Regions from separate parts of the Kitasatospora sp. NPDC032121 genome, predicted to be linked through region 3. Evidence: riboswitches for the same ligand, from Rfam matches in the RefSeq annotation. Region 3 holds a riboswitch; each other region holds the start of a gene.
The links. Region 3 has a riboswitch for cyclic di-AMP ahead of ACZ5OX_RS23795 (transglycosylase family protein). Riboswitches for the same ligand answer to the same signal wherever they lie in the genome.
Positions count from the first base shown of each region.

Region 1: another riboswitch for cyclic di-AMP. It lies ahead of ACZ5OX_RS37405 (M23 family metallopeptidase); the one in region 3 lies ahead of ACZ5OX_RS23795 (transglycosylase family protein).
Region 2: another riboswitch for cyclic di-AMP. It lies ahead of ACZ5OX_RS16055 (LysM peptidoglycan-binding domain-containing protein); the one in region 3 lies ahead of ACZ5OX_RS23795 (transglycosylase family protein).
Region 4: another riboswitch for cyclic di-AMP. It lies ahead of ACZ5OX_RS05890 (M23 family metallopeptidase); the one in region 3 lies ahead of ACZ5OX_RS23795 (transglycosylase family protein).

Region 1 covers NZ_JBVILX010000029.1:36,182-42,003, reverse strand. Annotated here, with positions in the region: gene ACZ5OX_RS37415 (DUF2470 domain-containing protein) at 1-117, shown strand, start outside; gene ACZ5OX_RS37410 (APC family permease) at 130-1,677, opposite strand; gene ACZ5OX_RS37405 (M23 family metallopeptidase) at 2,039-3,034, opposite strand; cyclic di-AMP (ydaO/yuaA leader) riboswitch at 3,037-3,174, opposite strand; gene ACZ5OX_RS37400 (MFS transporter) at 3,528-5,069, shown strand; gene purB (adenylosuccinate lyase) at 5,111-5,822, opposite strand, start outside.
Region 2 covers NZ_JBVILX010000004.1:471,250-477,071, forward strand. Annotated here, with positions in the region: gene eno (phosphopyruvate hydratase) at 1-1,218, opposite strand, end outside; gene ACZ5OX_RS16055 (LysM peptidoglycan-binding domain-containing protein) at 1,560-2,480, opposite strand; cyclic di-AMP (ydaO/yuaA leader) riboswitch at 2,486-2,652, opposite strand; gene ACZ5OX_RS16060 (cytochrome P450 family protein) at 2,891-4,225, opposite strand; gene ACZ5OX_RS16065 (SDR family NAD(P)-dependent oxidoreductase) at 4,548-4,970, shown strand; gene ACZ5OX_RS16070 (nucleoside triphosphate pyrophosphohydrolase) at 4,975-5,822, opposite strand, start outside.
Region 3 covers NZ_JBVILX010000010.1:14,029-19,850, forward strand. Annotated here, with positions in the region: gene ACZ5OX_RS23785 (DUF397 domain-containing protein) at 1-244, opposite strand, end outside; gene ACZ5OX_RS23790 (sirohydrochlorin chelatase) at 803-1,762, shown strand; cyclic di-AMP (ydaO/yuaA leader) riboswitch at 2,346-2,517, shown strand; gene ACZ5OX_RS23795 (transglycosylase family protein) at 2,504-3,814, shown strand; gene ACZ5OX_RS23800 (hypothetical protein) at 4,045-4,245, shown strand; gene ACZ5OX_RS23805 (LacI family DNA-binding transcriptional regulator) at 4,342-5,361, opposite strand; gene ACZ5OX_RS23810 (glycoside hydrolase family 13 protein) at 5,387-5,822, opposite strand, start outside.
Region 4 covers NZ_JBVILX010000002.1:22,008-27,829, reverse strand. Annotated here, with positions in the region: gene ACZ5OX_RS05910 (ATP-binding protein) at 1-542, opposite strand, end outside; gene ACZ5OX_RS05905 (TetR/AcrR family transcriptional regulator) at 837-1,403, opposite strand; gene ACZ5OX_RS05900 (alpha/beta fold hydrolase) at 1,530-2,411, opposite strand; gene ACZ5OX_RS05895 (YiaA/YiaB family inner membrane protein) at 2,487-2,777, opposite strand; cyclic di-AMP (ydaO/yuaA leader) riboswitch at 2,973-3,131, shown strand; gene ACZ5OX_RS05890 (M23 family metallopeptidase) at 3,144-3,992, shown strand; gene ACZ5OX_RS05885 (hypothetical protein) at 4,052-4,927, opposite strand; gene ACZ5OX_RS05880 (GNAT family N-acetyltransferase) at 4,970-5,557, shown strand; gene ACZ5OX_RS05875 (sensor domain-containing protein) at 5,671-5,822, shown strand, end outside.

The sequences.
Region 1 (5,822 bases), on a different contig from region 3:
CACCGCGACGTCCGCTTGGTCTTCCCCGAACCCGCCCGGGACACCGAGGAGTTCGGCCACCGGATGCACGAGCTGCTGGCCGCCGCCCAGTACGGCTCGCCGGTCCACCGGCACTGACCCCCCGTCCTGTCACCGCTCGACCGCGTCCTCCAGCACCACCCGCCCGATCCGCACGTACAGTTCCGGCCGCCACCGGCGCACCGCGAGCGCCAGCGCCACCCCGCCCGCGAACACCCCGATCACCAGGTACGGGATCAGCCGGAACAGCAGCGTGTGCGCCGCCGCCCCGGCCGCGGCGTCCTTGTTGAGCACCAGCAGCACCACCACCCCGGCCATCGCCACCCCGCCCACCAGCGGCGCGACCAGCGTCCGGAACCAGTGGGCGGTCTCCGGGTGCCGCCCCCGCACGTGGAAGTACCCGACCACGGCGAAGGAGCAGAGCGTCTGCACGACCAGGATCGCCATCGTCCCGAGCAGCGCCAGCAGCGTGTACAGGTGCGCGTACGGGTCCATCCGGGCCGCCAGGAAGCCCGCCACCAGCCCCACCGCGATCACCGACTGCACCACCGAGGCGACGTGCGGCGAGCCGTGCCGCGGATGGGTGCGGCCGAGCCCCCGGTACAGCAGCCCCTCCCGCCCGATCGCGTACAGGTAGCGGGCCGCGCACTGGTGGAAGGCCATCGCGCAGGCGAACGAGCCGGTGACGACCAGCCATTGGAACACCTTCACCGCCCAGGCCCCCAGGTGCGCGCCGAGCGGGTCGAAGAACAGGCTGTTGCCGTCCTTGCCCGGCACCGCGCCGTTCGCCACCGCGATCGCCCGCTCGACCCCGTTGCCGGACACGATCATCCAGGACACGAAGACGTAGAGCAGCCCGACCCCGATCACCGACACCAGCGTCGCCCGCGGCACCACCCGCTTCGGGTCGCGGGACTCCTCGCCGTACATCGCGGTGGACTCGAACCCCACCCAAGACCAGAACGCGAAGAACAGGCCGAGCCCCGCCGCGGCCGCCGAACTACCCACCCCCCTCAGCGCGTTCAGCGGGTTCACGGCCGCGAGCACGATCCCGTCCGGGCCGCCGCCGGAGAACAGCACGGCGAACGAGACGGCACTCAGCACCCCGATCTCCAGCACCAGCGCGACCCCGAGCACCTTGGCCGTCAGGTGCAGGTCGAACCAGGCCATCACCCCGATCACCGCCGCCCCGGACAGCGCGTACCAGCCCCAGCCCAGCTCCACCCCCAGCTGCGAACGGACCAGCCCGCGCAGCGAGTACGCGAAGAAGCCGAGGGCCGAGGCCTCGGTGACGACGTACGCGAGCACCGCCAGCAGCCCCGAGGCCATCCCGACCACCCGGCCCAGCCCGTGCGAGACGTAGCCGTAGAACGCGCCGGCCGCGGTGATGTGCCGGGCCATCGCGACGTAGCCGACCGAGAACACCGTCAGCACCACCGTCGCCACGACGTACGCGGCGGGCGCTCCGACGCCGTTGCCCTGCCCGACGATGATCGGCAGGTTGCCGGTCATCGCGGTGATCGGGGCGGCGGTGGCGAGCGCCATGAACACCACGCCGACCAGGCCGACCGAATCGGCCTTCAGCCGGTCGACCCCGTCCTCCCCGGGCCGCTCCCGGCCGGCCGTCCTCCCCGCCACGCCCCCACTGCGGACCGCCATCCGCCCTCCTCGCCTCCGGACCCGCCCGCCCGGCCGGACCGACCGGGCGCTGACCGTCCGCCAGCATGACGTGCCGCGGCCACCCGGCGATGCCCCCGAACCCCTCCGTCACACCGGAGTTGACGCCGCGTTCGACCCGTCCGAACGAATCCGGGAACAGCCGGGCGGCACGGAAACGGAAGTGGCCGGCCCGGCCGCACGAGGAGTCCTCGTACGGCCGGGCCGGCCTGGGCGTGTCCCGCGCCCATGTCCGCCGTGCGGCGATCACCCGGTCGAGCGGTCACCCGACATGACCATCCCGGAGGATCGTTTCGCCCCGCAGCGACGGTGGTTCCGGAAACCCTCGGAGCTCAGCCGTGGGTCAGAGCGCGACGCCGTGCGCGCGCAGGTAGGCGACCGGGTTGATGTCCGAGCCGTACTCCGAGCCGTTGCGGATCTCGAAGTGCAGGTGCGGGCCGGTCACGTTGCCGGTGGCACCGGAGAGGCCGATCTGCTGGCCGACGGTGACGGCCTGACCGATCCTCACACCGATCGAGGAGAGGTGCGCGTACTCGGCGTAGTGGCCGTCGGCGAGCTTGATCTCGACCTGGTTGCCGTAGGCGCCGCCGTTGCCGGCCTTGACCACGACACCGTTGGCGATGGCGCGCAGCGGGGTGCCGGTGGAGGCGACGAAGTCCTGGCCGGTGTGGTGGCCGGAGGCCCACATCGAGCCGGCCACGCCGTAGGCGGTGCCGAGCCTCGGGTTGGCCAGCGGGGCGACGAAGCCGGAGGTGGCGGCGGCGACCGGAGTGGCGGTCACGGCCTGGGCCGGGGTGGCGACCTGCAGCTGGGTCTGCAGCTGCGTGGACGGCTTGACGGCCTCGGTCCGCACCTGGACCTGGTCCTGCGCCTTGGCGGCCTGGGTCGCGGGAGCGGCCGACTCGGCCGGGGCGGCGGGCTTCGCCGGAGCGGAGTCGGCCGCCGGCGCGACGGCGTGGCCCGGCAGCGCGAGCTGCTGGCCCGCGAAGATCAGGTTCGGGTTGGCACCGACGACCGAGCGGTTCTGCTCGTACAGCGCGTGCCAGCCGCCCTCGACGTTCTTGACCTCGGCGATCTTGGACAGGGTGTCACCGCTGACGACGCGGTAGCTCTCCTGCGCGGCCTGGGCGGCCGGAGCGGTGGCCGGAGCAGCGGCCGGAGCGGCCGACTCGGCGCGGGCGGAGGCGGCGGCCTGCGCGACCGGGGCGGCCGGAGCGGTGTGGGCCTGGGCGCTCATCGCGGTGACGAGCGGAAGGGCGAAGGAGACGCCGGTGACGGCGGTGGCGATGCCGATGCGGGCGGCGCGGGGCAGGGCGATACGACGAGCCTGAGCAGGCATGGAAGTTTCCTCTCCGACGCCTGCGAGGTGAGCTGTCGGGTTCGGGCTGGAGTTGCCCGGCCGCATGCGCGGCTTCACCCCTAGCCGGTCCTGGACGCCCGCGCCCTGAGGCGCGAACTCCGGTCCGGCGACTTACCTGTGGGTCCCCCGCTCCTGCCGTACAGAGTTCGTTTCGAACCACCGGGCAGCGGCAGGACTCGGCGTTCCACCCGGCGGATCCGTCCGGACTGGCCGGGCGGTCGCTGAACTAAAACCCATCCGTTCGGGTGAAGCAATGTCGATCTTTGAAAGCGCAACCATTCCCCCTCCCGCGGTGACCCTCCGCAGGCCGGAGCCCACGTTCCGTACACAATCCATTCACCCCCCGCCACTGATCCACGACCCTGCGCCGAGATCCGCGACGCTGCGCAGCCGCCCACTCACACCCCGCCCACCGTCAACACACCCACCGGTGACCCTTGTCACGTGCGCCCCGGCAGCGCAGGATTCGCCCGTGGCCACCTCAGAGGCCGGCACCCTGCGCCTGAGCACCGCGCAGGGCCGCTGGGTACTACTGGCGACGGTGCTCGGCTCCAGCATGGCGATGCTCGACGGCACCGTGGTGAACGTCGCCCTGCCCCGGATCGGCGCCGACCTCGGCGCCTCCCTCGCGTCCCTGCAGTGGACCCTGAACGCCTATCTGCTCACCCTGGCTGGCCTGATCCTGCTCGGCGGCGCACTGGGCGACCGGTACGGACGGCGCAAGGTCTTCCTGATCGGCGTGGTCTGGTTCGCCATCGCCTCCGCCGCCTGCGCCGCCGCACCGAACATCCACGTGCTGATCGCCGCCCGCGCCGTCCAGGGCATCGGCGGGGCACTGCTCACCCCCGGCTCGCTCGCCATGCTCCAGGCGGTCTTCCACCCTGACGACCGCTCGGCGGCGGTCGGCCTCTGGTCCGGCCTGGGCGGGGTGTCGGCGGCGGTCGGCCCTTTCCTCGGCGGCTGGCTGGTGGACGGCCCCGGCTGGCGCTGGATCTTCCTGCTGAACCTGCCGCTCGCCGCCGCCGTGATCGCCGTCGCCACCCGGTCGGTGCCGGAGAGCCGGGACAAGGACGCCTCCGGCCGCTTCGACGTGCTCGGCGCCGTGCTCGCCGCCCTCGCCCTCGGCGCGATCACCTACGCGCTGACCGCGGCCGGCGAGGGCCTGTCCCCCGCCGTCTGGGTCAGCGGGGTGATCGGGGTGGTGCTCGGCGTCGCCTTCGTGGCCGTCGAGCGCCGCGCGCCCGAACCGATGCTGCCGCTCGGCCTCTTCTCCTCCCGGCTGTTCACCGCGGTGAACCTGGTCACCCTGTGCGTGTACGCGGCGTTCAGCGGTGTCTTCTTCCTGCTGGTGGTGCAGCTCCAGATCGTGTCCGGGTTCTCGCCGCTGCTCTCGGGCTTCGCCCTGGTGCCGATCACCGTGCTGATGCTGCTGCTGTCCGCCCGTGCCGGACGCCTCGGCAAGCGGATCGGCCCGCGCATCCCGCTCACCGTCGGCCCGATGCTGTGCGCCGCCGGGGTGCTGCTGATGCTGCGCATCGGCCCGGACTCCTCGTACTGGGTGGACGTGCTGCCCGCCGTCACGGTGATGGGCTGCGGCATGACGCTGCTGGTCGCACCGCTGACGGCGACCGTGCTGGCCGCCGTCGAGGTCCGCCACGCGGGCATCGCCAGCGGGGTCAACAACGCCGCCGCCCGCGCGGCCGGCCTGCTCGCGGTGGCCGCCCTGCCGGCGCTGGCCGGGCTGAGCGGCGACGCCTACCGGGTACCCTCCTCGGTCGACGCCGCCTTCCACACCGCCATGCTGATCTGCGCGGGCCTGCTGGTCGCCGGCGGGCTGATCGCCTCCGCGACCGTACGGGGCAACGTGCTCGCCCCCGAGGAGCAGCCGGTGGCCGAGCCGAACTGCGACTGGCCGTGCGGGCCCACCGCCCCGCCGCTCGACCCGGGCCACGTCCCCGTGACGCGCGAGGGCCCCGCCACCGGTCCGGCGGCGGGGCCCTCACCCAACGGCTGACGCTACGTCAGAAGGCGCTTCCCGTCAGGGAATTCCGCCCGTCAGAGAATGTCGCCGGGCGCGTACTTGGCGGCCTCCGGGTAGGCGGCCGCGACGGCCTCCACCTGGCGGACGACCTCGGCGACCTGAGCGCCGGCCGCGCCGGTGAAGGGCAGCTTGTCGGCCAGCAGCGCGTCCAGGGCGGCCCGGTCCAGCGGGATCCGCTCGTCGGCGGCCAGCCGGTCCAGCAGCTCGTTCTCCCGGGCGCCGGCCCGCATCGCCAGCGCGGAGGCGACGGCGTGCTCCTTGATGACCTCGTGCCCGGTCTCCCGGCCGACGCCCGCGCGCACCGCGCCCATCAGCACCTTGGTGGTGGCGAGGAACGGCAGGTAGCGGTCCAGCTCGGCCTCGATCACGGCGGGGAAGGCGCCGAACTCGTCGAGGACGGTCAGGAAGGTCTCCAGCAGGCCGTCGAAGGCGAAGAACGCGTCCGGCAGCGCGACCCGGCGCACCACCGAGCAGGAGACGTCGCCCTCGTTCCACTGGTCGCCGGCCAGCTCGCCGGTCATCGAGGCGTAGCCGCGCAGGATGACGGCCAGGCCGTTGACGCGCTCGCAGGAGCGGGTGTTCATCTTGTGGGGCATCGCGGAGGAGCCGACCTGGCCCTCCTTGAAGCCCTCCGTCACCAGCTCGTGGCCGGCCATCAGGCGGATGGTCTTGGCCAGGCTGGACGGCGCGGCGGCCAGCTGGACGAGGGCGGTGAGCACCTCGAAG
Region 2 (5,822 bases), on a different contig from region 3:
CTCGATGCGCAGCAGCTGGTTGTACTTGGCGACGCGCTCGGAGCGGGCCGGGGCACCGGTCTTGATCTGGCCGCAGTTGGTGGCGACGGCCAGGTCGGCGATGGTGACGTCCTCGGTCTCGCCGGAGCGGTGCGACATCATGCAGCGGTAGCCGTTGCGCTGGGCCAGCTCGACGGCGTCCAGGGTCTCGGTCAGCGAGCCGATCTGGTTCACCTTCACCAGCAGCGCGTTGGCGGTGCCGGTCTCGATGCCGCGGGCCAGGCGGGCCGGGTTGGTGACGAACAGGTCGTCGCCGACCAGCTGGACCTTGTCGCCCAGCTTCTCGGTCATGGCCTTCCAGCCGTCCCAGTCCGACTCGTCCAGCGGGTCCTCGATGGAGACCAGCGGGTAGGCGGCGACCAGCTCGGCGTAGTACTCGATGAGCTCGGCGGCGGTGAGCTCCTTGCCCTCGAAGTGGTAGGCGCCGTCCTCGTAGAACTCGGAGGAGGCGACGTCCAGGGCCAGCGCGACGTCACGGCCGGGCACGTAGCCGGCCTTCTGGATGGCCTCGACGATGAGGTCCAGGGCCTCGCGGTTGGAGTCCAGGTTCGGGGCGAAGCCGCCCTCGTCGCCCAGACCGGTGGACAGGCCGCGCTCCTTCAGCACGCCCTTGAGCGTGTGGTAGACCTCGACGCCCCAGCGGACGGCCTCGGAGAAGGACTCCGCGCCGATCGGGGCGATCATGAACTCCTGGATGTCGACGTTGGAGTCGGCGTGCGACCCACCATTGAGGATGTTCATCATCGGGACCGGCAGGACGTGCGCGTTCGGGCCGCCCAGGTAGCGGAACAGCGGCAGGTCGCTGGCCTCGGAGGCGGCGTGCGCGACGGCCAGCGAGACGCCCAGGATGGCGTTGGCGCCGAGCGAGGACTTGTCCGGGGTGGCGTCCAGGTCCAGCATGGCCTGGTCGATCAGGCGCTGCTCGGTGGCGTCGTAGCCGACCAGCTCCGGGCCGATCTGCTCGATGACGGCCAGGACGGCCTTCTCGACGCCCTTGCCGAAGTAGCGGTTCTTGTCGCCGTCGCGCAGCTCCAGCGCCTCGAAGGCACCGGTGGAGGCACCCGACGGGACAGCGGCACGACCCGTGCTGCCGTCGTCGAGGCCGACCTCGACCTCGACCGTGGGGTTGCCGCGGGAGTCGAGGATCTCACGGGCTACGACGACATCGATGGACGGCACGAGGCATCTCCTTGCGGAAGCAGGGTCCGGTCTGACGGTGGGTGCTGTCAGCAGGACGATTGCGGAGTCGTTACGACCAGAGCCTAACCGCCCGGGCTCCCGGGGCCACGTCCACCTCGGTCCCGTCTCAGCGTGTGGCCCCACTACCCACCGGTAGTTCACCTGCTTGTCCCAGCTTGTCCCACCGGAGCGGGCGAATGCGGACGAAGGGGACCGGTAGGAACCGGTCCCCTTCGGACGGCGGGCGGAGCGGCACCGGCGTCGGGCCACGACGGGGGTGACGGCCGGGGTGACGACGGCGTCGGGTCACGACGGCGTCGGGTGACGGCCGGTGCGACGGCTCAGCCGAGGTGCAGCACCTGGCCGGGCATGATCAGGTTCGGGTCGCCGCCGACGGTGGCGTGGTTCTGCTCGTACAGCGCGTGCCAGCCGCCGGACACGCCCTGGGCGGCGGCGATGGTCGACAGGGTGTCCCCCGCGCGGACGGTGTAGTCGTGGCCGGCGGCCTGCGGGGCCTGCTGGGCGGCGAGCGGAGCGTACTGCGGCTGGGCGGCGGCCTGGCCGGCGTACTGCTGGTAGACGCTCTGGTGGCTGGTCCAGTACCAGGCGCCGTTGTTCTGGTACCAGAACACCTTGGCGTCGGCGTCCCAGCCGGCCTTGCCGGAGAAGCCCGGGGTCTGCGGCTGCGCCTGCTGCTGCGGGACGGCCTGCTGGACCGGCTGCGCGGCGGGCTTCTGGGCAGCGGGCTTCTGGACCGGCTTCTGGGCGGCGGGCTGCTGCGCGGCCGGCTTCTCGGCCGGCTTGGCGGCGGGCTTCGGGGCCTGCTGCTTGGGGGCGGACTGCGGCTTGGCGTCCGAGGAGGTGTCGACCACGGCCGCGGCGCCGCCCTTGGTCAGACCCGCCTTCTGGGAGCAGACCGGCCAGGCGCCCGGCCCCTGCGAGGCCAGCACCTTCTCGGCGACCGAGATCTGCTGGGCCTTGCTGGCCTGGTTGGCCTGCGACGCGTAGGCGGTGCCGCCGTACGCCTTCCAGGTGCTGGAGGTGAACTGGAGGCCGCCGTAGAAGCCGTTGCCGGTGTTGATGCTCCAGTTGCCGCCGCTCTCGCACTGGGCGACGGCGTCCCAGGTGGAGGCCGGGGCCGCGGAGGCGCCGGTGGCGGTGAGGAGCGGCATCGCGAGTCCGACGCCGGCCACACCGGCGACGGCGATGGCCTTCTCGGCCTGGGTGCGACGACGGTGACGGCCAGTTCCAACGAACAGCATGAAGAGGTCCCTCTCCGCACGCCTGCGAGGTGAGCTGTCGGGTTCGGACCGGGAGGTGGCCCGGCCGCCGTACGCGGAAACGATTCCGCTCGGGCGGCTTCACCCCAAGCCGTGGGAGACGGCAACAAACCTGGTTCCCCCGCCCCTGCCCAGGGTCTGGTCGGTTTCCCGGGCGCGGCGGGCAGGATTCGGCGTTCCGCGCACGAGGTCCGCAGCTGCGAACTCCAGGGAGAGTAGACAGATCATCAGGACAATCACAAGCTCATATCGTCGATATCACACGACAATTACGGCCCGTGTCCGATCGCCTACCAACGGCGGTGTTATGTCCGGATTGATGGGTGTTCACACCTCCGCCGGCGGGCGATCTGCGACGCCCCGTCAGCGTGATCTCAGCAGGTCGGAGGGGTTCAAGAGACCTGCGAAGGGGTGTGCGGAGGGGTGTGCGGAGAGCGGCCCTCCGGGCTGAATTCCACCGGTAGTTCGCGCAGCCCACGCATGATCAGGCCACCGCGCCAGCGCAGGGCGTCCGGGCTTTCCGCGAGCCGCAGATCGGGCAGCCGGGAAAGCAGCGAGGCCAGCGCCGCACGCCCCTCCAACCGGGCGAGCGGAGCGCCGATGCAGTAGTGGATGCCGTGCCCGAAGCCCAGGTGGGGATTGTCCGTACGGGCCAGGTCCAGGGTGTTCTCGGCGGCGAACCGGGCCGGGTCGCGGTCCGCCGCGGCCAGCACCACCAGCACCGGGTCGCCGACCGGGATGTCCACCCCGCCGATGGTCAGCGGACGGGTCGCGAACCGCCAGGTCGCCAGCTCCACCGGCCCGTCGTAGCGCAGGAGTTCCTCGATCCCGGTCTCCAGCAGCGCGCTCTCCCCGCGCGCCACCGACTCCTGCAGCAGCCGGCGCTGCTCCGGGTTACGCAGCAGCGCGTACGTGCCGTTGCCGATCAGGTTCACGGTCGTCTCGAAACCCGCGAACAGGAGGATGAAGGCCATCGCCGCGGCCTCGTTCTCCGTCAGGTGCTCACCGTGGTCACTGGCCCGGATCAGACCGGAGATCAGGTCGTCCCCGAGGTCCGCGCGCTTGCGGTGGATCAGCTCCAGCAGGTACGCCCGCATCCGCTTCACCGCCCGCCCCACGCCGCCGCGTTGGCCGCCGCCCTGCCCCGGCTTCGTGTGTCGCAGCATCATCCCGGCCCAGTCGCGGAAGTCGTCCTGGTCCTCGGCCGGCACCCCCAGCATGTCGCAGATCGCGTAGATGGGGAGCGGGAAGGCGAACTCGTGGATCAGGTCCGCCGAGCCGCGCTGCGCGAAGCCGTCGATCAGCCGGTCGGTGAGCTGCTGCACCCGCGGCTCGAACTCGGCCACCCGGCGCGGCGTGAACGCCTTCGACACCAGGCGGCGCAGCCGGGTGTGGTCCGGCGGGTCGATGTTCAGCAGGTGGGTCATCAGGTCCGCCTGCCGCTCCCCCGGGATGCCCACCCGGCCGGTGCGGTGCGCCTGCTCGCTGTGGTGCGCCGGGTTCTTCGACAGCCGGCTGTCCGCGAGCGCCTGCCGGGCGTCGGCGTACCTGGTCACCAGCCAGGCCTCCACCCCGCTCGGCAGGGTGGTGCGGTGCACCGGGGAGTGCTCGCGCAGCCAGGCGTAGGCGGGGTACGGGTCGGAGGCGAACTCCCAGGTGAACAGCTGCGGGGCGGGGGCATCGGAGGACGCGGCGGCGGGCCGGGCGGGGTCGGGCTGAGCTGGCATGGACCGACCGTATCCGGTGCGACCGGCGCACCCGCCCTCCGGCGGGCCGCGCCCGTCGGGCGGCGCTCCGCGGCGGGGTCATGACCGGGTCACGGCCGGCTCCACGGCCGGCTCATGGACAGGCCGTGGCCGGGCCGTTGACCCTCCGTGGACGGGTCGTGGACGGTCCGTGGACAGCTCTTGGCCGACTCTTGGCCGCGGGGCGGGCGTGAGCCTGGTCACCTGAGGGGTAATCCCTGTTGCGGAGGGTCAGGACGTGCCTACGATCCTCCGCAGTACGCGTGGGCGCCGGTGCGGTGTCGCCCACAGGGAGGAGCAGGCCATGCGGGTCAGCGGGTCAGTCGTCGTCATCGCGGTCCTCGACGGCGGGTCGGGCGCGGGCCTCGCCCGCCGGTTCTCCGCGGCCGGCGCCGCCGGAATGCTGATCGCCGACCAGTACGTCGGCGTCGCCGAGGACCTCGCCACCGAACTCGACCGGCCGGGCTGCCCCGTCGTCGGCGTCTGCGGCGACATCCGCCGCCCCAGCGACGTCGCCGCCCTCGTCGACACCGCCGAGAAGCACCTCGGGCCGATCGACCTGTTCGCCGTCGCCGGCCCGGGCGGCGAGCGGATCATCTCGCTGGCCGACCTGCCCGACCACCTCGACCTGGAGCGGCTCGCCGAACTCGTCCTCCTCGTCGGCGAGGCCATCGGCGAACTCGTCCCGCCGCAGCGGCGCCCGGAGCACACCGCCACGGCGGCCTGAGCACCTACTCCCCGTCCGGCTCGAGACCCTCGGCCGCGCGCACCCCGTCCCGGTAACCGCGCGCGGCCGACCGCAGCGCCGCGTCCACGTCCACCCCTGCGTCGTGGGCCCGCTGCACCACCGCGAGCAGCAGCCGGCCCACCGAGTCGGCGGTCAGCTCGGCGGGCAGCTCGTACGGCTCGTCCGGCATTCCGGTGAACCCGGACCGGCGCACCCGGGACACCAGCTTCGCCGCGTACGCCAGCGCGGGCAGCCCGGCCGGCACGCCGTCCAGCACCGACTCGCGGTCCGCCTTCTCGGCCGCCTTCAGCTGCTCCCAGTTCGCCTCCGCCTCGGTGGCACCCTCGACCTCGACGTTCCCGAACACGTGCGGGTGCCGGTACATCAGCTTCTCGACGATGTCCCCGGCCACGTCGTCGACGGTGAACGGGTCGGTCGGGTGCTCCTCGGCGATCCGGGAGTGGAAGAACACCTGGAACAGGACGTCGCCCAGCTCCTCGCGCAGCGTCTGCCGCTCCCCGTCCTCGATCGCCTCGACCAGCTCGTACGCCTCCTCGACCAGGTACTTCACCAGGGTCTCGTGCGTCTGCTCGGCGTCCCAGGGGCAACCGCCCGGGGAGCGCAGCCGGTCCATCACCGTCACCAGGTCCAGCAGCCGCGACCCCGGCAGGTCGTACGAGCCGGGCAGCACCTCGATCTCGGGCACCTCGCCGGCCTGCTCCACCGCGAGCCGCGCCAACGCGTCGGTCAGCCCCGGGTCCCCGTCCGGGCTGCCCAGCCACACCGTCGGCCCGCCCCCGGCCGGCTGCCCGGTCAGCAGCCGCGCCAACGCGGGCGCCGACCCGGCCGGCA
Region 3 (5,822 bases):
ACTCCCCGTCCTTCGCCCCCAGCAGCAGGGCGGCGATCTCGGCCCGGGTGTAGATGAGGGCCGGTCCGTCCGGGAAGCGCGAGTTGCGCATCGCCACGTCGCCGCCCGGGAGGGCCGCGAATTCGACGCAGTTGCCCTGGGAGTTGCTGTGCAGGCTCTTCTGCCAGACCACCCCCTGGAGATCGGCGGCGGCCATCCCGTTGTAGGTGTCGTACGAACCGTGCGTGTCCTGCGAGTCGTGCATAGAAGTCTCCCGAAGAGCTCCGGAGTTGTCGTCCAGCGCGGCGCCCCCGGCACCGCCGAAACGAACGGACCGGCCCCGTACCGGTCCGGCACAACGCCTCACTTGACGCGATGATAGCTGCAGTGCACGTGCATCAGCACGAGACATTGCAGGTGCACGAGGCCTTTTATTCGCAGGCGCGAACTCTTCACGGACCCTTCTCCTGACGGTACGTAAACGGACATAGCCGATGGAATCGCCGAGTTAGCGATAACCGGCCGTGAGCGCTTCCCCGCCGAATGTTGATCTTCGAATGCCGGGAGTCGCACGCCCGTGACCCTCAGTCAAACCACCCCCATGCTGTGAGACATCTCACGCGCCCCGGGTGCAACGCCCGCCCCTCGGATCACGTCGAGGCAACCACCGGCGACCGTACGGGGGTTGGGTGAAGAATGTCCGGATTGTAGGCAAAGCGCCCGGACCGGCGCCGAGGACGCGCCGGGTCCGCACCGCGCTCGCGTGAATCCCGCACGGCAGCCGACTGCAAGCCTGACGGGCAGATGTCCTACGATCTCCGGCATGAGCACCGCAGCCATCCCGGGCGCGCCACTGCCCGTCCGCACTCCAGGCTCCCGTGCGCGGGGGCGCCACCGTCGTCCCGAGCGCCCCGAGATCCCGGCCGGCGCCCCGGCCCTGGTGCTCGCCGTGCCCGCGACCGCCGGGCCCGAGTCCCGCTCGGTCGTCGAGGAGCTGCTCTCGATCGTCCGCACCGAGCAGAACGGCGTCCAGACCGCGGTCGGCTACCTCCCGGGTGACGGCACCGAGGGCGCGGACGGCGAGGACCGCACCGTGGCCGAGCTGCTGACCCTGGCCGCCGAGGCCGGGCTGCCGATGCCCGTCCTGGTGCCGCTGGTGCCCGGCCCGCACACCTTCCTGACCGAGCTTCACGCGCTCGCCGCCGAGTACGGCGCGCCCGTCACCGACCCGCTGGGCCCGCACCCGCTGCTGGCCGAGGCCGTGCACGTCCGGCTGTCCGAGGCCGGGCTGGCCCGGGCCGACCGCGCCCGGCTGTTCGCCATCGCGACCGCCGCGGACGGCGTGGTGCTGACCACCGTCGGCGGCGAGGACGCTGCCGCCGCGGCCGGCATCACCGGCGTGCTGCTGGCCGCGCGACTGGCCGTGCCGGTGGTCGCCGCCGCGCTCGACGTGCCCGGCTCGGTGGCCGCGGCCGTCAACCACCTCAAGGAAACCGGCTCGCAGCGCCCGGCGCTGGCCCCGCTGGTGATCGGCCCGGAGGCGGACTCCGAGCTGCTCGCCACCGCCGCCGAGGAGACCGGCTGCCCGTCGGCCGCGCCGCTGGGCTCGTACCCGTCGGTCGGCCAGCTGATCGCCTCCACGTACCTGGCCGCGCTGCCCACGCCGTCCCCGGAGGACCTGGCGCGGGCCGAGGCGGAGGCGGCTGCCGCCGCCGAGGCCGAGGGGGTCGTGGAGGGTGCTCGCGGCGCTCACGCGGCCGCCGAGGCGCCCGCCGGGCAGTAGTTCGACTCCGCGCGCCGCTCAGCGCGCTCCGAAGGGCCCGGAACGGCTTGCGTTCCGGGCCCTTCGCTCTACCCCCTCCCCACTGCCCGTGCGTCGTCCCTCCCCACTGCCCGCGCGTCGTCCCTCCCCACTGCCCGCGCATCGCCCCTCCCCACTGCCCGCGCGTCGTCCCTCCCGGATCGCCCCTCCCGCGTCACCCTCCCGCCCGGATGCGGACGGCAATGACGACGATGACGCGAAAAATAGCGCGGAATGTCCGTTCTGGCGGCATTTGAAAGGAAATAGGGAGCGCGGGCCCAGGTGTTCGAATCGCGACTACTCCCCCACCGCCAGGGTGCGCCGACTCCGCGACTCGGCGCACCGTCACATCAGCCCTGAGGTGGAGCCAGTTGTCGACTTCAGCAACGACATTGCCAGAAAACGATCATTCACGATCATGGGTGGCGGCAATTTTGGCAGTTCCCACTAAACCGTGATGCGCATCACAGTGGTTTGCAGTTTGAACTAGAGTCTGATTAACGTGCTCCCCGTTCGTGACCACACGAACCCGGTTCATCCGCAACGCCGAGTCCTGCCGTCGGATGTCCTGGCAGCGCGAAAACGCACCACGGCAGGAGCGGGGGACCCACAGGTAAGTCGCCCCGGACCGGTCTGCGGAACGGTCCAGGGCTAGGGGTGAAGCCGCGCCCACCAGCGCGGCCGGGCAACTCCAGCCCGAATCCGACAGCTCACCTCGCAGGCGTGGGAGAGGACTCCGTCTTCATGCTGCCCACCAACGGCACCAGCCTGCCCAGCCGCACCCGCCGCGTGATCGCCGCCCTCGGCGTCGCGGGCGTCGGCCTCACCGTCCCCTGCCTCACCTCGGGCACCGCCTCGGCCGCCTCCGTCGCCACCTGGGACAAGGTCGCCCAGTGCGAGAGCGGCGGCAACTGGAGCATCAACACCGGCAACGGCTTCTACGGCGGCCTCCAGTTCACCTCCAGCACCTGGTCCGCCTTCGGCGGCACCGCCTACGCGGCGCGCGCCGACCTGGCCACCAAGGACCAGCAGATCGCGATCGCCGAGAAGGTCCTCGCCTCGCAGGGCCCGGGCGCCTGGCCCGTCTGCTCCGTCAAGGCCGGCCTGACCAAGGGCGGCACCCCGGCCGCCGTCGACACCTCGGCGGGCTCGGCCACGGGCTCGACCGCCTCCAAGCCCGCCGCGCCCGTCCAGAGCGCCAAGCCGGCCACTCCGGCCGCGACGCCCCAGGCCCCCGCCACGAAGCCCGCCGCGCCCGCCCAGGACGGCGCGCAGGCCACCGCCGGCTCCACCGCCTCCGGCAGCCGCGGCGACTGGGTCCAGAAGCGTCAGCAGCAGGCCCAGGGCGGCGACTACACCGTGGTCGAGGGCGACTGGCTGTCCTCGATCGCCGACCAGCACAACGTGCAGGGCGGCTGGCAGCGGCTGTACGAGCTCAACCGCGGCACCCTGACCGAGGGCCCGGACACCATCTACCCGGGCCAGCAGCTGTCCTTCAGCGGTGCGACCGGCTCGGACTCCACCGGGTCCGACCGCTCCCAGAAGTCCGGCCAGTCCGCGAACGGCGGTGCCGTGAACGCCCAGCCGACCGCGCAGACCCCGGCCCCGGCCGCCAAGCCCGCCGCCAAGCCCGCGCCGCAGGCCCAGACCCAGACCCAGGCTCCGGCCGCCACCGGCAGCATGGCCGCCGCGGTCGCCTTCGCCGAGTCGAAGGTCGGTCAGGCGTACGTCTACGGCGGCACCGGCAACGGCGGCTGGGACTGCTCCGGCCTCACCCAGGCCGCGCTGCGCGCCGCGGGCATCTCCGTCCCGCGCGTCGCCGCCGACCAGGCCGCCGCCAGCACCCACGTCTCGCTGGACAGCCTCAAGCCGGGCGACCTGCTGTTCTGGTCCAACAACGGCAAGGACTCCGGCGTCTACCACGTCGCGATCTACGTCGGCAACGGCAAGTATGTCGAGGCCGCCAACCCGAGCTCGGGCGTCCGCGAGCAGAGCATCGCCAACTGGGCCCCGGACTTCGCCGGCCGGGTCTGAGAACGGCGCGCAGTCGGACAGCCGACGGGCCTCAGGTGACAGGTGACAGGTAACAGATTTCATCATCTGTCAGCTGTCGCCCGAACGCTGACCACCCACCGCCCCCGGGGAGAGTCTGGTCGCTCTCCCCGGGGGTTCCGGCGTACCTCCGGCCATATCCCCGTGGTGGATCCCCGCTCCGACGGGCATGCTGCTGCTCTGCACCCGAGGACACCCGAGGAGGAGTCCACATGGCCCAGGTCACCGTCACCCTCGACGCGAACCTCGCGATCGACGTGATGATGCTCTCCGGCACCAAGAACCCCCAGGACGCCGTCGAACTGGTCCTGCGCGACTACCTGGCCCGCGGCCGCCGCACCGAGACCCGGACCGGCGACGCGGCCGACGGGCACCGCCTGACCGCCGACCGGCCGACCACCCAGGAGGGCTGACCACCCCCGGCCGCCACGACCGGCCGCGCGCACGCCGAAGGGCCCCGGAGGGCAACCGCCCTCCGGGGCCCGCGCGTCGGCCGCGGCCGCCGGGGCTCAGCGCGCGCAGGCCCCGGTGGACCCGCGCATCACCAGCTCCGGCTGGAACATGAACTCGCCCCGCTGGACGGCGTTTCCGCCGACCTCCTCCAGCAGCGCGTCGACCGCCGCCGTGGCCATCGCCTCGACCGGCTGGCGGATCGTGGTCAGCGGCGGCTCGGTGAAGGCGATCAGCGGCGAGTCGTCGAACCCGACCACCGACACGTCCTGCGGCACCGACAGCCCGCGCTGGCGCACCGCCCGGATCGCCCCGAGCGCCATCATGTCGCTCCCGCAGACGATCGCCGTGCAGCCCTTGTCGAGCAGCGCACCGGCCGCCGCGTGCCCGCCCTCCACGCTGAACAGCGTGTGGTGGACGAGGTTCTCGGCCGCCTCCCCGCTGTGCCCGAGTACCTCGCGCATCGCCGCCGTGAAGCCCTCGATCTTGCGCAGCACCGGCACGTACCGGCGCTGCCCGACGGCCAACCCGATCCGCTCGTGCCCGAGTTCGGCCAGGTGCTGGACGGCCATCCACATCGCGGCCCGGTCGTCCGGCGAGATGAACGGCGCGTCGATCTTCTCGCTGTAGCCGTTGATCAGCACGAACGGCACCCCGCGCCCGGCCAGCCGGGCGTAGCGGTCGTGGTCGGCGGTGCTGTCGGCGTGCAGCCCGGAGACGAAGACGATGCCCGCCACTCCCCGGTCCACCAGCATGTCCACGAGTTCGTCCTCGGTGGACCCGCCCGGCGTCTGGGTGCACAGCACCGGGGTGTAGCCGTGCCGGCTGAGCACCTGCTCGATCACCTGGGCCAGCGCCGGGAAGATCGGGTTGCTCAGCTCCGGCGTGATCAGACCGATCAGCCCGGCGCTGCGCTGGCGCAGGCGGGTCGGCCGCTCGTACCCGAGCACGTCCAGCGCCGCCAGAACGGTCTGCCGGGTGGCGGCGGAAACGTTCGCCTTGCCGTTGAGCACGCGGGAGACGGTGGCTTCGCTGACCCCCGCCTGCGCCGCGATGTCTGAGAGTCGCGCCGTAGTCACGGTCCCAGAGCCTATTCCAACCACGTCAGACCGCCCACCAGCCGGTGCTGTCCGGTGCGAGCACCGTCTCGCCGCCGTCCACCACGAGGTCGGCCGAGGCGAGCAGCAGCGCGCCCGGGGCCGCGATCCGCACCGGCTCGCCGGTGGTGTTCACGGTGCAGACGAAGGCGCCGCGGCGGAACGCCAGGGTGCCCTCGGGGCTCTCCAGCCACTCGACCCCGGTGCCGGCGCCGAGGTCGGGCTGGGCCCGGCGGACGGCCAGCGCACTGCGGTAGAGCTCCAGGGTGGAGGTCGGGTCGCCGGTCTGCGCCTCGACGCTCAGCCCGGCCCACTCGGCCGGCTGCGGCAGCCAGGACGGTCCGCCGGCCACCGGGCCGAAGCCGTACGGGGCCTCGGTGCCGGACCACGGGATCGGGACGCGGCAGCCGTCGCGGTAGCCGTCCTGGCCGGCCTGGCGGAAG
Region 4 (5,822 bases), on a different contig from region 3:
ATCAGCGCCTCGGCGGCGGCGCCGACCACCGCGGTCTCGATCCGGCTGCGCACCACCACGCGCTGGAACGGCAGGATGCGCGACTGGGCGCCGCGGACGACGTCCTCCAGGGAGACCGGTTCCGGCCAGTGCCGGCCGGCCCGCGCGCCGCAGAGCACGGCCAGGGTCTGGGCCAGCCGGGCCTGTTGGGCGGCCGCGTGGTCGGCCTTGAGCAGGCCCTCCAGCAGCGCCGGGTCGTCGTGGGTGCGCTCCATCTCGTCCAGCAGCGCCTGCTGGTCGTGGGCCATCACCAGGATCCGGCGGGCGACGCTGAGGAAGGCCCGCTGGGTGGAGGCGGTGTGCTCCTGCTCCTGCTGGACGGCGGCGAGGTCGGCGCCGCGGCGGGAGAGTTCGGCGGCCAGCTGTTCCTGGACGGCGGCGAGTTCGCCCTGTAGCCGGTCGGCGCGGCCGCGCTGGGTGACGGACACGGCGCGGTACCGCGCGGCGGCCATGAGGGCGAGGACGGCGAGCACGCCGGTTGCCGTTACGGACCACTGAGTCATCGTCACGCGGCGAATTCTAGGGTGATGATCCTACGAAGGTGTGAACGGATCTCGCCAAGTGACCGGATCTTGTCAATATCGAGTCAATTCGGCGGCAATCGGCACTCGTTCGACCCCGATCCCACCGCTTGACGAGGGGCCGTACCTGCCCGACCGGCACCGGCGGGCAACGTCGGAATCGAGCCGGGTGGCCGGATCGCGTTCCACGATGTGTGGGGTCCGTGCTCACGGTGTTCGGAAGGGGCGCGGCCGGGTGCGGGAACACCGGTGCCGGTCCGCTCCGGTGCCGGTCCGCTACGCGGGCCAGGCGCGCAGGCCGGTGGTGAGGGTGGCCACGAGGCGGTCGTGGGTGGTGGTGAGGTCCTCGGCGAGCTGGAAGGCACCGGCGGTGGTGAGCGAGGCGAAGCCGTGGGCGAGGGAGCGGACGGTGCGGGCGGCGTGGATCGCCTCGGAGCCGTCGAGGCCGTACTCCCGCAGGACGGCGACGATCACGCCGACGAGCCGGGCGGCCGCGCGGGCCAGGTCGTCGTCCGGCTGCGGGGCCTGGGGGAGGGCGTTGTAGCGGTGCGGGTGCTCGGTGGCGTACGCGTGGTAGGCGCGCAGCACGGCGGCGACGGCGTCGTCCCCGCTGCGTCCGACGGCCGCCTCGGCCAGTCGGTCGGCCAGTTCCCCGGTGACCCGGACGGCGATCAGCCGCCGCAGTTCGGCGAGGCCGCCGCTGACGTGCTTGTACAGCGAGGGGGTGGCGACCCCGGCCCGGGCGGCGACGGAGGCCAGGGTGAGGGCCTCGGCGCCCTGCTCGTCGATGAGGGCGAGGGCGTGGTCGACGACCTGGTCGGGGGTCAGTCCTACGCGGGGCATGGGCTCGGGCTCTCCGTACGGGTCGAAGTCGGGTGACGTCGGGCGCTGTCGGGCGGGTGCCGGTGACGTCGGCGGGGCGGGCAGGGGCGGGCAGGGTCAGGGTCGGGCGGGGGCCGGCGGCGGCGCTCAGCCGAGTTCGGCGAGGAACGGCAGCAGGGCGTCCGCGGTGGCCGCCGGGTTGTCGGCCATCGGGTAGTGCCCGGACCCCTCGATCATCGCCTTCCGCGCGCCGAGCGCGGCGGCCTGCCGGTCGGCGACGAGTTCCGGCTTCGGGAAGTCGGGGTCCTTGTCGCCCATGACCACCAGCGCCGGGCACCGCACGGCGGCCGTCCAGCCGACCGGCGCCGAGTCGCCGTGGACGTACCCGCGGGTGGCGGTCTTCCGCCCCGGCGTGCGCAGCGCGGCGACCAGCCCGTCCACGTACGCGTCGAAGTCGGCGGGCTTGGCGCCGGGGAAGGCCATCCGGCGCAGGTAGAAGCCCCAGGAGGCCGGCCAGTGGACGAGGGCGGGGCCCATCAGGGCCATGACGCCGCGCATCAGGGCGCCCGGCGGCGGGCTCTCGACGAAGGCGTCGATCAGGACGATCCCGGCGACCCGCTCGGGCGCGTCCCCGGCGGCCTTCACGACCGTCGCCCCGGTGTACGAGTTGCCGGCGAGGACGGCGCGCTCGATGCCGAGGTGGTCGAGCAGGGCGAGGACGTCGTCGGCGATGGCGGCCGGGCTGTAGTCGTCCCAGCTGATCGAGGATTCGCCGAAGCCCCGCAGGTCCATGGTGACGACCCGGTGGCCGGCGGCGACCAGCAGCGGGCGCAGGTGCCGGTACGCGGCCCGGCTGTCGAGCATGCCCGGGAGCAGGACGACGGGAGTGCCGTCGCCCTGCCGGGTGTCGTCGAAGGCGATCCGGCCACCGGGAACGGTCAGGTACTGGGTGCTCGGAGTGATGGTGCCGTTCACGGGGTCCTCCTCGGGCCGCGGGTGCGGGGCATCGGCGGTACTGCCGATAGCCATAAAGCTAAGGCTAATAGCCTTAGCCGTCAAGCGGCCGGCGGGCCGGGGGAAGGGGGCGCGGTCGGACGGGTGCGGTCAGACCCCTTCCACCTTGAACGGGTCGTGCTCGCTGAGCAGCTTCTCCAGCCGGGCCTGGTCCACCCGGGTGACCATCTCGTTGGACTCCTGCCGGTCCCGGACCACTTTCGCCAGCGTGAACGCGGAGGTGACGGTGTAGAGGAGGCCGATCCCGAGGAAGGCCCGGGTCCACCCGCCGACCGGCAGGTAGGCGATCCCGGCGGCGAGGGCGATGCCCGACAGGGCGAAGGAGAGGACGGCCTGGATGTGGTACGCGGCCGTGGTGCGGGTCTGCATCGGTGCGCTCATGGCGTCAGGATGCGGCCGCCCGGCCGGGCCGCACATGAGTAGGGGTACTCAGATGGGGCCGTGCATGAGGGGTCGTTCGTTGACGTCCGTTCACCTGTGATCGGGCGGCCCGAAACGGATGGCTTGGAATCAGAGCTTCCTAGGATTAACGTTTGATAACGCAGCGCGGTTGTCAACGCCGTACCCAGACGGCACCGTGCGCCGTCGCCTAATCCCGCCGACCCGCCCCCGGGCAGGTCAGGGAGCCGGGGAACCACGTTCCTTGGGGTGAATCGGCGGGGCCCCGGCCCGGCCGTAGGAGACCTTCCTGCTCCGAACCCGTCAGCTAACCCGGTAGGCGCGAAGGAAGGAAAGGAGCGCGCCTCCGTGGCGTCGACGCACACCCCGGCACACCCGGCCGGCCCCGCAGCCGGTACCCAGCTCCTCGACCACCCCGGCCCGGACGGCCCCGAGGCCTTCGGCCCGGAGGCGTTCGCCGCGGAGGCCGACACCAACCGCCACCGGATGCCGCGTCAGACCCGCGGGGCCTCCCCGCTGCTCGGCGTCACCGCCGTCGCCGCCACGCTGGGCGCCACCGGCTTCGCCTCGGCGACCCCGGCCGCCGCCCCCGCCGTCGAGGTCCCGGACGAGACCCCGGTCGCCCTCTCCGCCGACCCCGGCCTCGCGCTCGCCGCCCGCATCCAGCACCAGGCCGACAGCCAGCGCACCGCCGCCGAGGAGACCGCCCGGCTGCAGGCCGCCCAGGAGGCGGAGGCCAAGGCCGCCGCCAAGGAGGCCGAGGCCAAGCGCGCCGCCGAGGAGGCCGAGCGGGCCAAGGCCGCCGCCCTCACCCTCCCGGTGAACGACTACCGGCTCTCCGCCCACTACGGCCAGAGCGCCCGCTACTGGGCCAACCTGCACACCGGCCTGGACTTCGCCGCCGACACCGGCACCCCCGTCCACGCGCTCGGCCAGGGCACCATCACCTCGGCCGGCTGGGCCGGCTCGTACGGCTACCGGATCGTCGAGACCCTGCCCGACGGCACCGAGATCTGGTACTGCCACCTCTCCTCGATCACCAAGGGCTCCGGCAACGTCGCCACCGGCCAGCAGATCGGCAAGGTCGGCGCGACCGGCAACGTCACCGGCCCCCACCTGCACATGGAGGTCCGCCCCGGCGGCGGCGCCCCGGTCGACCCGGAGCCCTGGCTCCAGCAGCGCGGCCTCAACCCCTGACGCACGCGCACCGACGCACCCGCGGGAGGCCCCTGGACCGGGGCCTCCCGCGCCGCGTCTCACTCCTCGACGGGCAGCTGCGCCAGGTACGCGTCGATCTCCTCCGGGCCCGGCTCCGGCGCCAGCTCCGGGAACTCCGTCACCAGCAGCCGCGGCAGCCCCGGCACCGTCCAGGCGCCGAACAGGTCGAGCGCCGCGTCCACCGCCGCCTCCTCGAACCTCCCGAAGTCCCCGGCCAACTCGTCCGGCATCGGCCGGCCCAGCGCGGTCAGCCGCGCCAGGTTGCGGTAGCTGCGCCGCATCAGGCCCTGCTCCAGCAGCCGACGCGCGCCGTCCGTGGCCATGCCCACCGAGAGCACCCGGCCCGGGCCCCAGCCCCGCTCGTCCGGCTCGTCCAGCCAGCCGGCCGACGCCAGCGCCTCGAACGCCGCCAGCCGCTCCTCCTCGGCGAACTCCCCGAAGCCGGCCAGCCACTCCCGCACCGCCTCCGGATCCGTGACGTCCGCCCCGTGCGCGTGCAGCAGCAGCGCGTACAACCGGGGCCAGGTCACCAGGTCGGCGCGGCGCAGCAGCCCGGCCGCGACCTCCCCCTGCCACTCGGCCTCCTCGTGCAGCCGCTCCTGTCGCTTGGCGTTCAGCCGGCGGGCCGCCCGCTGGTGGTCGATCAGCAGCCGGACGGCGTCGCCGTAGGCGAGCGGGTCCTCCTCGGGCGCGGGTTGGACGTACAGGTGGAGCCGCTCGTGGAGCAGGTGCTCCACCGCGTCGGAGGTCAGTTCGGGCCAGCCGTCGTGCATCCTGCCCTCGCCCAGCTCCAGCAGCGCCAGCACCGCGCGCAGCGGCTCCTCGGCCACCGGCGCGCGGCCCTGCTCGGCCGCCCAGGCGAGCAGGTCGGCGGCCTTGGTGCGCGGGGCGAGCCGCAGGTCTTCGTCGTTCATAGTCCGAACGGTAGCCGCCGGGCGGGGATAGGGTCGGCAGCCATGGTCCCCGTACGACTCACCGGCCCGCGACTGGCCGTCCGCGAGTACCACCACACCGAGGGCGACGTGGACGCGCTGCACGCGCTGTTCGGCGACCCGGAGGTCACCCGGTACCTGCCCTTCGGGCCGAGCGACCGGGAGGACTGCGCCGACCAGGTCGAGCTCTACCTGGAGGAGGCGATGGCCGAGGAACGGGACACCTACCGGCTCGCCGTCACCAGGCTCGCCGACGCCGGGGAGCCGGACGACGCGACGCCGATCGGGCAGGCCTCGCTCACCCTCGAAGGGCACCGCGCCGCCTGGCTCGGGTGCGTGCTGGCCCGCGGGTGCTGGGGCCTCGGCTACGCGGGCGAGACCGTCGGCCTGCTCTGCGACCTCGCCTTCGGCCCGCTGGGCCTGCACCGGCTGGCCGCCCGGGTCGCCGTGGCCAACACGGCCTCCGTCAAGGTGCTCACCGGGCTGGGCTTCCGACTGGAGGGGCGGCTGCGGCACGACGTGTTCGAGGACGGCGTCTGGTCCGACTCCTACCTCTACTCGCTGCTCGCCGACGAGTGGCGCGGCCCGGCCGTCCGGGCGGAGGGGGGTTAACCCCACCCCGCATCCGCCAGGCCTCCGGATCCCAGCCGGCCGGCGCGTCCACCAGACTGGACCCCGTCAGCGGGACGAACGACCGACAGTACGAGGGGCCGGGGGCCGGGAGCATGAGCAGCAGCCGCAGCATGGAGGACACGGGTTGGGACGTCCCGGGCGGTTACGGTGACGACCCGCGCCCCGTCCGGGCCCGCCGGACCGAGCGGCGGCCGGCCCTGTGGCGGGCGCCGTTCTCGGCCTACTACTACCGCGAGGTCGGCTT